3 regions of the Brevibacillus brevis NBRC 100599 genome follow, and region 3 is predicted to be linked to each of the others. Evidence: riboswitches for the same ligand, from Rfam matches in the RefSeq annotation. Region 3 holds a riboswitch; each other region holds the start of a gene.
What was found. A riboswitch is a leader RNA that binds a small molecule or an ion and turns the genes downstream of it on or off. The one in region 3 is predicted to bind cyclic di-GMP.
Positions count from the first base shown of each region.

Region 1: linked by a shared signal. The riboswitch ahead of BBR47_RS21835 (aldehyde dehydrogenase family protein) and the one ahead of BBR47_RS28200 (methyl-accepting chemotaxis protein) in region 3 are both predicted to bind cyclic di-GMP.
Region 2: linked by a shared signal. The riboswitch ahead of BBR47_RS31025 (hypothetical protein) and the one ahead of BBR47_RS28200 (methyl-accepting chemotaxis protein) in region 3 are both predicted to bind cyclic di-GMP.

Region 1 is NC_012491.1:4,599,500-4,603,699, reverse strand. Features, by position in the region: gene BBR47_RS21850 (hypothetical protein) at 1-681, shown strand, start outside; gene BBR47_RS21845 (methyl-accepting chemotaxis protein) at 706-1,641, shown strand; cyclic di-GMP riboswitch class I at 1,817-1,902, shown strand; gene BBR47_RS21835 (aldehyde dehydrogenase family protein) at 1,988-3,445, shown strand; gene BBR47_RS21830 (methyl-accepting chemotaxis protein) at 3,476-4,200, shown strand, end outside.
Region 2 is NC_012491.1:5,610,056-5,614,255, reverse strand. Features, by position in the region: gene carB (carbamoyl-phosphate synthase (glutamine-hydrolyzing) large subunit) at 1-777, shown strand, start outside; gene argF (ornithine carbamoyltransferase) at 722-1,693, shown strand; cyclic di-GMP riboswitch class II at 1,786-1,867, shown strand; gene BBR47_RS31025 (hypothetical protein) at 1,837-2,055, shown strand; gene BBR47_RS26515 (DUF5317 domain-containing protein) at 2,126-2,677, shown strand; gene BBR47_RS26510 (HD-GYP domain-containing protein) at 2,661-3,998, shown strand; gene BBR47_RS26505 (histidine phosphatase family protein) at 4,027-4,200, opposite strand, start outside.
Region 3 is NC_012491.1:5,958,818-5,963,017, reverse strand. Features, by position in the region: gene BBR47_RS28205 (formate--tetrahydrofolate ligase) at 1-1,418, shown strand, start outside; cyclic di-GMP riboswitch class I at 1,554-1,654, shown strand; gene BBR47_RS28200 (methyl-accepting chemotaxis protein) at 1,727-3,700, shown strand; gene BBR47_RS28195 (transporter substrate-binding domain-containing protein) at 3,815-4,200, shown strand, end outside.

The DNA.
Region 1 (4,200 bases), 1.4 Mb from region 3:
GGGTTGTTGTTCTCACTGCTGGTGCTCGCTTTTGAATTCTTTATCGAAATACCCGCCGATGCAGATTGGCTGACCGATATGGAGATGGCTTTGTTTTCTGCCAGCTTTACGTTGCTTGCCTTTTATCTGCTCGGACTTACCTTTGCCTTTTCACGCCACCAAAAGGCAGGGAAGATCAATCACCAAATCATCATCTATGTATGGTTGGGTGCGATCTTGTTTCACTTATTCCTGCTCATCAGCAATTTGTCCAATCAGCATGTGTACAAGGCAGGGATCATTCTATTTTTAGGACCATTATTTTTAACTGTCTACCATTTTATCACGTACTTGGCAGCTTTGCGCGAGGAGCGTGAGGAGCAGGAGGCAGCTACAACAGCTACGCTTGAGCGCACGGCCTACCAGATGATTCTGGAGGGTGGGCGTGTATACAGCGAGCTGAGTCGCCTGAAAACAGAATATCCAGAAGTGGAGCAAATGCTTCGTGCCAACGATTTTCACGATAAACTGGAGCGCTATGCTTTGGAAATGCAGCAGTATTTGCAGGTGAAGCATTTTGAGCGTAAAGACGTGGAGCTCTTGGAGGGTCACTATTATTTCTTGGAAAACTTGCTGAGCTTGGCGAAACAACATCCGGGAATAATCGAGTCCCGCGTATATAGCCGCCGAGGTGACAATTGATGGGTACAAAGGAGAGGGAAGCGGATGTTTTGGAAAAAAGACAAAGGCCTGGCAGAAAAAGAGACAGCAGCGACGACAGCCACAACCACAATGGCAGGACAGCAAGACGCATGGAAACATGAGCTTCGCGGTCTTTACGAACAGCTGGGTGCAATCCTCGCTTCGGACCAAGCAATGAACGCCGATTCCGATCAAATGGTGCGATTGGTGACGAGGATGAAGCGTGCCGTAGAGAATATCCAGGCCATTAACGAGCGGGATGATGAATCTGCGAGCCAGTTGTCGGTTCGAGGAGAGCGCCTGACAGACATCTGTAAACAATCGGTAGCGCGTGCAGATGAAGGCAAGAAGGCTATGACGGACGTTGTGGAAGTCATGAGCCTGCTCGACAAAGAATCGGTTCATACGTCCAAGTCCATGAGCCGCTTGGAAGAGCGTTCTTCGGAAATTACGAGTATTGTCAAGGTAATCAGCGACATTACGAATCAGACTAACCTTCTCGCTCTGAATGCAGCGATAGAAGCTGCACGTGCGGGGGAACAAGGCCGAGGCTTTGCTGTCGTAGCGGATGAAGTACGGAAGCTGGCAGAGATGACAGCGAACTCGACCAAGACGATTGCGGAATTGATCGGCAAGATTCAAGAAGAAATCAAAGAAGCATTGTCCAACAGTGAAAAAAGCAGCAGTGCGATCAAAAATGGACTTTCCATCAGCAAGGATGCTGCACAGAAGACGGATCAGATCGCGAACGCTTTCCAGGTACTGAACGTCGAAGTGGCGGGTGTGATGGAAATCATCGCGCATCAAAAGCATTTTGCTGACGATGTGTCCCAGCAGGTAAGTGAGGCAAAGGGCTTACTGGACGAGCTGAATGAAGGCATGACCAAGCACGTAAGAGACGCCAACGCGGTAGAGCAAATGCTCGCGACGAGCGTAAAGGATGTCAAAAAGTTATTGTGATCATGAGGAAGAAAAATTAGGAGTCCGTATCCAAGCGATGCGGACTTTTTGATATTTGTTCTTTCCTTTCACGAAATATTTACATGTTTACGTTTGACTATTCGAAATGGAGTACTATAATCAAAGTATGTTTCTCCATATCTTTCCTTTTTTCGACAAAATCTTATCAGCATTCGCTATGAATGGGCAAACCCATTGAAAAGTGGGGACGCAAAGCCACGGGCCTAATGTACACGTTACGATGGCAGCCGGGTTGCCAACGAGCAGTGTATTTTGCTGTTTTAGTATGACGGCTCCTTTCATGCGAAAGGGGCCTCTTTATTTTTCAAAAGGGAGTGGTTGTAGCATGTCAATCCTTCAAACACTGGACAAGCAGTACATCAATGGGGAGTGGCGCGACGGACTTGGCGCGAAGACATTGCAAGATATCAACCCTTACAACGGGGAAATCATCGCAGAATTCAAAATGGCAAATCTGGAGGATATCGACGCGGCTTACAAGGCGGCAGCCAACGCGAAAAAAGAGTGGGATGAAGTGAATGCCTATACCAAATCCCGAATGTTGGAGCGTGCAGTTCGCTATATCGAAGAGCATGAAGAAGAAATCATTCAGATCATCATTCGTGAACTAGGTGGAACCCGACTGAAGGCATTTTTTGAGATCGGGCTTGTGAAGGATATTATTCGCGAAGCGGCTACGTTCCCGGTGCGCATGGAAGGAAAAATTCTCCCTTCTCCCGTAGACGGAAAGGAAAATCGCTTGTATCGGATTCCCGCAGGAGTTGTCGGTGTCATCAGTCCGTTCAACTTCCCGTTCTATCTGTCGATGAAGTCCGTAGCTCCAGCTCTTGGCGCGGGCAACGGTGTCGTCCTCAAACCGCATGAGCACACGCCAATCACGGGTGGGACTCTCATCGCGAAAATTTTTGAAGAAGTAGGTCTGCCCAAAGGCTTGATCAACGTCGTTGTAACGGATATTGCTGAAATTGGCGATGGGTTTGTCTCCCACCCGATTCCGCGCATCCTTTCGTTTACAGGCTCTAGCCAAGTAGGAAGCCATATCGCGCAAGTGGCAGCGAAGCATTTCAAGAAGGCGATTTTGGAGCTAGGTGGCAATAGTGCCCTCATTGTTTTGGAGGATGCGGATCTCCAGTATGCCGTCAATGCAGCGGTATTCAGCCGCTTTACCCACCAAGGTCAGATTTGCATGTCGGCTAACCGGGTTCTGGTTCACCAAGATGTATACGATAAATTCCTCGATCTGTATGTGGAAAAAGTATCTGGTCTCAAGGTAGGCGACCCAAATGATCCAGACACGGTAATCGGTCCACTCATCAATCAACGGCAAGTCGCCAACCTGATGGCAACGATCGATGAGGCGATACGCGAAGGAGCCGTTCCTGCACTGAAAGGGGAAGTAAAAGGAAACGTGGTCGAGCCGATTGTTTTGACAGGAGTGACCACAGACATGTCGATTGCATCCAAAGAGCTGTTTGGTCCGGCTGTTTGCATCATGTCGTTTGCTTCCGAGGAAGAAGCAATTCGCATGGCGAACGAAACACCATTTGGATTGTCCGGGGCGATTCATACCCGCGATCTGGAGAGAGGTGCCCAGATGGCCAAGCGCATTGAGACCGGCATGATTCATATCAACGATGGAACGATCAATGACGAACCAATTGTGGCGTTCGGCGGTGAAAAGCATTCCGGATTGGGACGCTTGAATGGTCAATGGAGCCTAGAAGAGTTTACTACGCTAAAATGGATTTCGGTTCAGCACAAAAAGCGTCAATTTCCGTACTAATGCTAGCAAAAGATAGAGGTGAAGAGGGTCATGAACGGATACGAAGGATGGAACGAAACAGAAGCCTCCGAAAAGGGGAAAAATGCAGAACTTCTCGAGGCTTTCATCAAGGTTGCTCCCTATTTAAATGATTTGCTCAACGATGACATTACCATTGGGGTCTACGACACGGAAAAGCTATTGCGCAATGTGCCTGCCCAAACATTTTCCCTGCAGGTAAAGTCTGGTGATCCACTCCAGGAGGGAGATGTGATCACGAACGCGATTCGAAAAAACACCAAGCAGGCAATGATGGTTCCCAAGGAATTATTTGGTTTTCCTCTCGTCGCACGGGCGATCCCCTTGCATGATCACACGGGAAAAGTTATCGGCGGTGTTGGCATTGGTTCGAGTATGGAACGAGCCAATGAGCTGTATGAAATTGCCGCAAATCTCTCGAGCGTCGTCGAGCAGGTCAGTGCCACCACACACGAGATGGCCGTGCAGATCGGGAATTTGAACGAGCAAATGAAGGCGATCTCAGAGCAAGCCAATGATGTGAGCCAAAGTACAACTGAGATCGAGCAAATTACACTCGCCGTGAAAAAAATCGCTGATCAAAGTAACATTTTGGGACTAAATGCGAGCATTGAGGCTGCGAGAGTAGGAGATGCAGGGCGTGGATTCGCTGTCGTCGCGAATGAGGTTCGCAATATGGCGACAGATTCACGGACGAATGCAGACAAAATCAAGCAAACCACGGATTCCATCCGGGA
Region 2 (4,200 bases), 350 kb from region 3:
ATCAATATCCAGTTCGTCATTGATGGGGAAACGGTTTATGTACTGGAGGTAAATCCACGGGCATCACGGACCGTACCGATTACAAGCAAAGTGACTGGCATCCCGATGGTTCAACTGGCGGTTCGCGCACAATTGGGTGAAAAGCTGTCGGAGATGGGTTACGGTACAGGGCTATTGCCAGAGATTCCGTTTGCAGTCGTTAAGGCGCCGGTTTTCTCCACGATTAAGCTAAACGGTGTAGACCCGGTACTGGGTCCAGAGATGAAATCGACGGGCGAAGTTCTTGGCTTGGGGCATTCTTTCGAAGAGGCAGCAGGCAAAGCCTTTGCTTTCAAGGACAATTTGTACGGCGACTGGCAAAAAGGTCAGTTGGTCATGATTTCTCTGGCAGATGGAGATAAGCAGGAAGCTGTAAGAGAGCTGCTGGGGCGACTCCAAGCTGACGGGGCGGAACTGGCGGCGACTCCCGGAACGGCCGAGTGGCTGGCATCCAAAGAAATTGTCGTGAAGCATATCGTGGCAGATGAAGCGGCGTGGATCGAGCTGTTGCAAAAGGAAGAAGCGGCCTTCGCTCTCGTTACTGCGACGAAAGGCAATCGTCAGGGCCGGACAGGATTTGCCCTGCGAAGCAGGATGGTACAACAGGGTGTGCCATTGTTCTCCGCTGTCGATACGTTCGAGTTATACGTGAGGTCTATTCTGAAGAAAAGAGGTGGCTCGCATGCAGCCAGTGAAGATATTGGAACACTTTCAAAACTTGCCGTTACAAAAGCATAAAGGAAAGGACTTCCTGCGCGTCGATGAATTCAACGGGGAAGAATTGATGGAGCTGCTCCATCTGTCTGCTCACGTCAAGCAATTGCAAAAGCTGGGTCAGCCATTCCAGCCTCTGCAAGGCAAGACGTTGGGAATGATCTTTGACAAGGCTTCGACCCGCACGCGTGTCTCCTTTGAAGTAGGGATGCACCAGTTGGGCGGCTTGGGTATGTTCATGAGCGGAAAAGAGCTTCAGCTCGGACGTGGGGAGCCGATCAGCGACACAGCAAAAGTTCTCTCTCGGTACGTGGATGCCATCATGATTCGTACCTTTTCCCACTCCTATGTAGAAGAGCTTGCTCTGCACGCGTCGATCCCCATTATCAATGGTTTGACTGATCTGTACCATCCTTGTCAGGCATTGGCTGATCTGCTGACGATCTGGGAGCATAAGGGCAAGCTAAAAGGAATCAAGCTTGCCTACGTAGGAGACGGCAATAATGTGGCGAACTCACTGGTGCTGGGCGCAGCTCTGCTAGGTCTTGATGTACGGGTGGCGACTCCGGTAGGCTACGAAATGGATACAACCATTGTCGCAAAAGCTACAGGGTACGCGAAACAAAGCGGTGGAAAAATGATGGTGACCACTGATCCGATAGAGGCTGTCATGGGGGCAGATGCTGTATACACGGACGTTTGGACTAGTATGGGTTTTGAAGAAGAAAATGAGGTGCGATTGAAAGCATTTGCCGACTATCAAGTGAACGAAAAATTGGTAGCAGCGGCAGACCGTGATTATCTCTTCTTGCACTGCTTGCCAGCACATCGTGGGGAGGAAGTGACAACCGGGGTCATCGACGGATCGCGCTCTGTCATTTTTGATCAGGCTGAAAATAGATTGCACGCACAAAAAGCGATCTTGGCGGCGCTGGTGTGAACATAGTTCTAGTTAAATAGAACTATCTGCAATTAAATCGAATAGACTATGAATCTATGATTGCCGAATTTTGTCACTTATGTGTAAAATAAAGGTAGGAAAGAAGCGAAGAAGTACGGACTGTATCTGGTCGCTTGGTCCGTATGGAGCCAGTAGCGAATCCAGCCTTTTCCGTAATGGAAAAGGAAAGGGGAGCAGGGGCTGTACTTGGTCGCTTGGCCTCTGCATCACGGACAGTAGCGAAGCCAGCTTTCTCCACTATGCTTGAAGGAGGGGAAAAGAAAATGAAAAAATGGTTCGCGGCAATTATGATGGTGGTAGCAATCGTAGCAGCTACTTCTGCAAACTTCCATATTGGATAAATAAGCGTATCGGAGAAACAAACACCGCTTGGCTGAGTGGTGTTTTTTCTTCAAGCTTGGAGGAAACAACATGCTATTGGATGTAATTGCCCTATCTTTTCTCGTAGCATTGCTGCGAGGGGGAAGAATCAAAGAATTACCTAAGTTCAACCAAATGAAACTTCTTATCGTTACCATATTGCTGCAGTCTTGTGCAGTTTTCTTCCCTACGATCGGTGGCATTTTCATATCGATCGCGTATGTGTTTATTTTGGCCTTCCTCGTTTTTAATCGAGAATTTGAAGATATGCGGATTTTTTTAATCGGCTGGTTTCTGAATGCGATTGCAATTTGGTCTAACAATGGAAAAATGCCAATCGATTTAGTTCAAGCAGCAAAGCTTCCTTATGATTTAGAGCCTGTTATAAACGGAACGAATTTCAAGCATAGTGTATTGACGGAAAGTTCGAATTTTCCGTTTTTGACGGATGTCATTTACATGCCATCTTTCATTCCGCGGATTATTAGCATCGGCGATATTTTTATTATGTTAGGTGCCTTTTTACTTGTTCAGCGATTGATGAATAAACCGATTTCATTACTACAACTTCGCGAAGGTAAAAGTTATGCGACAAAAAACTGATTTTGCGGTTTGGATAAAAGGGATTGTTGTCCAGGTTGGATTTGTCATTGCAGCAATCTATATTTTTTACACATCTTCATCTGAATGGGCTGCTCGTGAGCATTGGGGGGTATTATCTACCTACACCCTCCTGACCATTTTTTCTTGTTTTGCTCCCGTGCGTATATCTAATACGATTTTAACAGTGAACAATGCTGTAATCTTTTCGGGTATCTTGTTGTACGGAGTCTGGGTCGGAGTATGGGCTGCTGTTATTGAATCTTTAATCATTGCTTTCCTGGTAAGGTTTAATCCGCTAAAAGCTATTATTAACATTGGGCAGTTGTTAATGACTATATGGACAGTAGCGTTTTTGAAGGATTGGATCGAGGGCTTCGGAACTGTTTCTCCCATTATTAGCGATTTGTTTTTGGCTGTTGTGTATTGGTTTGTGAACCTGACTTTATGTGGATTGGGTATCTCCTATTTTCATCAAATGACCTGGGCGCGAACCGTAAAGATGATGGCAAAAGGCTTTACCTCGACTTACTTGTTGCTTTTAATTCTTGCCGGGGTAGGTTCACGATTAGTAGAGTTATATGGTCCGTTAACACTAATTCCTATGATGATTGCGTTTATTACGATCAGCTACGTTTTTCATCATTACTATGACAATCTTCAAAGGCTTCAACAAAAAGTGGAAGAGGTCAAATCATTCAATCACAACTTCTTAACGACGATGGCTGCTTCCATTGACGCACGAGATCGATACACAAGTGGACATTCTCAGCGTGTAGCTTACTGGGGAAGAGAAATTGCGAGAGATATTGGTTTGGCCGAACGAAAAGTGGAGGATGTTTATATCGGGGGAATCCTGCACGACATTGGAAAAATTGGCATCGAAGACGAAATTCTCAATAAAAAAGGAAAGCTCACTCCAGAAGAGTATGACAAGATCAAGCAGCACACGGTCATTGGTTACGAAATCATTTTGCAAGCAGGGATGTTCAATGAATTGCTTCCTGCGATCCGCTCCCATCATGAGCGTATAGATGGAAGGGGCTATCCGGATGGTTTAGCCGGGGATGAGATTCCGCTGATGGCGAGAATTTTAGCGATTTCAGACGCTTTCGATGCGATGGTTGCGGACAGGCCTTATCGAAAAGGCTTGCCTGTGGAGGAAGCGCTTCAAGAAATCAAAAGGGGCTCCGGTACCCAATTTGATCCGATATTGGCGGAGCATTTTATTAGAATCGTTCAGCGACTGCCGTGCGATGAGTTACAGAGCATTATCGGAATAGAGTCCATCCCACAAAAACAGTTACAGGAGGCAATCAGATGAGCTGCCCCTTGTAACTGTTTTTATTCGTTTACGACCATATGCGGACGAGCTCTCTGGTTTCTAAATGGCAGGTAAGCTTGAAGACATCTGGATTGCTTAATTTCTCCCAATCGTGAAAGCCAAAGCGATTATCTATTGATTTCATGAGCAAGGCCAGTAGGCATCCGTGACTAACAAGCACAATGTTTTTATGCACGTCTGC
Region 3 (4,200 bases):
ATCATCTCGGGAAGAAAACAATGGCAGCACTTCGCGAGCCGTCCTTGGGTCCTTGCATGGGGATCAAAGGAGGCGCAACTGGAAGCGGCCAGGCACAAATTCTCCCGGCTGATGAAATTAACCTGCATTTTACAGGGGACATTCATGCGATTACAGCTGCACATAACTTGTTGGCAGCGATGATCGACAATCATATTTTCCATGGCAATCCGCGCGGACTCAATCCAAAGAAAATCGTCTGGAAACGAGCTATGGACATGAACGACCGCGCACTGCGAAACATCGTGGTTGGTCTGGGTGAGGGTAATGGAATGACACGTGAGGATGGCTTCATGATTACGACCGCGTCGGAAATCATGGCGATCTTATGCTTGAGTGAGAATCTAGCAGACTTGCGCGAGCGGTTGAACCGTATCATTATTGGCTACGATTTCAATGATCAGCCTGTACGGGCAGAAGAAATCAACGCGGTTGATGCGATGTGTGTTCTCTTGAAGGAAGCCATCAAGCCCAATCTCGTACAGACAATCGAGGGAACCCCGGTCATCATTCACGGCGGACCTTTTGCCAATATCGCACATGGGTGCAGCAGTGTGATCGGAACCAAAATGGCTTTGAAGCTGGCAGATTACGTCGTAACAGAGGCTGGATTTGGTGCCGATTTGGGGGCCGAGAAGTTTTTTGACATCAAGTGCAGAAAAGCAGGTCTGACTCCATCGGCTGCTGTCGTGGTCATTACGGTTCGTTCGTTGAAATACAACGGCGGGGTAAAAGTACCTGACTTGGCAGTGGAGAACTTGTCTGCTTTGGAAAAAGGCTTCGAAAACGTCAAGCGACATCTGGAAAACTTACAGAAGTTCGGTGTGCCAGCAGTGGTGGCCATCAATCATTTTGCGACAGATACCCAAGCAGAGATTGATGCTGTCATTGCACTGTGCCAAGCGGCTGGAGCCGAAGCAGCGCTCTCTAAAGTGTGGGCAGAAGGAGGAGCAGGCGGTGTCGAGCTGGCTGAAAAAGTAATTCGAGCAGCAGAGCTGCCTTCGTCCTTCCGATTCTTGTATGAGGAAGACCTCAGCATTAAAGACAAGATTGAGACTGTCGTGAAAGAAGTATACCGTGGATCAGGAGTTGTCTTTTCGCCGTTGGCATTAAAAACGATGCAAAAGGTAGAAGAAATGGGCATGTCCCATCTGCCTGTGTGCATGGCGAAAACACCGTACTCTTTTACGGATCGCGCTGATCTGTTGGGGGCACCTGTAGACTTCACGATTCATGTGAGCGAAGTGCGCATATCAGCAGGAGCTGGTTTCATCGTGGCACTGACCGGAAGCTTGGTTACCATGCCAGGCCTCCCGAAAAAGCCGGCTGCGGAATCGTTATTTGTAGACGAGGATGGCCACGTGATTGGATTAAGCTAATCAAAAAGTGTGACAAAAAGCTGACAGCTGTAAAAGGTTGTCAGCTTTTTTTCCATTTTGAGGTTTATTGGCGGAAAGTTATGGGAAATGAAAGGTGAGATTGAAAAAAAGTGAACTTAATTGAAAAACAACAAGGAATGACAAAGGCAAACTTGCTGAAAGGCAGGGACGCAAAGCCACGGGTCTAAGGACGAAGGTCAAATGACTTTCGCAGCTAGGACAGCCGGGTTGCCATACCGTAGTCATGATGGGCTGTCGGTGGGCAGTCTTTTTTTTGTTGAAAAAAGAGAAGGGAGAAGGGATTCGGTATGAAAAATAGTTTGAAGAATAAGCTAATTATCGTTTTATGCCTGCTGTTGGTGATAAGTTTGGGTACGGTTTGCGGTGCAAGCTATTGGAGTGCTTCCAACCTTTTGGCAAACAGTCTGGACAAAGAAGCTGAGCTGTCAGCTAGCAATCTCTCGATTCGTATCGATGGTTTCTTTCAAGAGAAAATTGAGATTGTAAGAGCGATAGGAGGGTTGATGTCGGCAGATCAAAATGTCGAACAAGACCTGAAACTCATTCAAGAAGCCCAAAAGAAAAACCCCGAGTTTGAGACGTTCTTCTTTTCGCATGACTTAAGCGGTAAGAAAGTGATCAATTTCAAGGGTGAAGTGACCGACATCTCAGATCGTCCGCATATTAAGGAAGCCAGCAAAGGGGAAGGGAAGGTTGTTGTCTCTGAGCCAGTCGTTTCGAAGCGGACAGGGAATAACATCGTGACACTGGTCGTTCCATTGATGAAGGACAACCGTCAATACGGTTACATCGGTTCTACGATTCCAATCAATGAGATCCAAAAAAAGGTGTCTGAAGAGAAATTCGGCGAATTAGGTTACGCCTTTTTAGTAAGCAAAACAGGAACATTTATTTATCATCCGAATAGCGAGTACATTCTGAAGGAATCCATTCTCAATATGGGGATTCTTCAACTTCAGACTGCTTTTGAAGATATCAAGCAAGGGAATCATGGAATCGCCCAATACGAATACGAGAATACAGAGCGATTTGCTTCCTATGCGCCAACCAATTTGAACTGGGGGGTATACATCACTGCACCCGTAGCGGAGCTGCATGCACCTGTCGATCAACTGTTAGTCCGATTGACGATTATTTCCCTCATCGTATTGGGGCTTGGGGTTGTCCTCGTTTATTTCTTGGCTGTACGCATGGTGAAACCAATTGAGCGTCTGAATCACGCAGTAAATGTAGTGGCGCAGGGGAACTTGAAAGAGACCGTAACGGTTGACGGAAAAGACGAGATTGCGGTTCTGTCCCGTGACTTTAACCAGACGGTATCACACTTGAAAAATTTGATCGAAGACGTATCACTGTCGTCTGATCAAGTTCAGCGTTTTAGTCAGGAAGTATCCGAAGGCATTAAACAAGCGACGGAAAACATCAACCAAATCGGCTTGTCTATCGAACAGATTTCTGAGGGAGCAGAGGCGCAGGCATCCAGCTCGCAGGAAATCGCATTGTCGATGACTGACATGGCAGCAGGCATCGTGAAAATCGCGGAGACGTCTGCACATGTTTCTGAGGCTGCCCAGATCGCGACGGAGCAGGCTGAGCAAGGGACTGCTGTGGTAGAGCAGGCAGTTCGCCAGATGGGAAGCATTGGGGAGGGAACTTCGAAGGCGACTGTAGCCATCGAGCAGCTCAACAATCGCTCCAAAGAAATCGAAGGCATTCTCGATACGATTAGTCAGTTGACCTCGCAAATCAATTTGCTTGCCTTGAACGCTTCGATTGAGGCAGCACGTGCTGGCGAGCATGGACGTGGGTTTGCTGTAGTTGCTGGTGAAGTGAAAAAACTGGCGAACCAATCCGAGGAATCCGCATCGAAAATTGCAATGCTGATCGGGGAAATCCAGCAGGATACTCATCACGCGGTAGAGGTTATGACCGAGGGTAACCAAAACGCACAGCAAGGTATCCAACTGGTCGAAGAGGTTCGCGAAATCTTCGAGCATATTTTGGAATCTTCCCGGAACGTTGCCGCGCACATTTTGGAAGTATCCGCAGCATCTGAGCAAATGTCAGCAGGCTCCCAACAGGTGAGTGCTTCTGTAGACGAAATGCATACCATTGCAAAGCATGCTTCACTCGACGCGCAAACAGTGGCAAGGGCAACCGAAGAGCAGCTTCAAGCCATCCAAGAAATTGGCAAGTCTGTCGAGCATTTGAACGCAGTGGCGGAAGAATTACAGCAAGGAATCGGCAGGTTTACGGTATAAGAAGCAGCTCATCTGATTGTAAGTCCTCTTTTTGAAAGGGGGGATGCCATTAGGGGATGATGGAGTTTGTTTCTATAACTAAATTCATTACCGTTTAACAGGAGGAGAACCCAGATGAAAAAAATCACACAAACAATCTTGGCGAGCACACTCGCTGCAACTATGCTCATGACATCAGGAACAGGTGCTTTTGCCGCAACAGCGGTTAAGCCTGTCCAAACTGTAGCGGCTGAAGCTGCTAAAAAACCACAAGTGAAGAAGTTTGAGTCTCGTTTGGACGAAATCATTGCGAGAGGCTACATCCTCGTAGGTACTCCAGGCGACTACAAACCGTTTACATATTTGAATCCGAAAACAAACCAATTCGAAGGTTACGATATCGATGCGATGAAGGAATTCGCAAAAAGCCTGGGAGTAGAGGCGCGTTTTGTCCAAACCTCTTGGCCGACACTGATGGATGATTTGTTGGCAAATAAATTCGATATTGCTGTCGGAGGCGT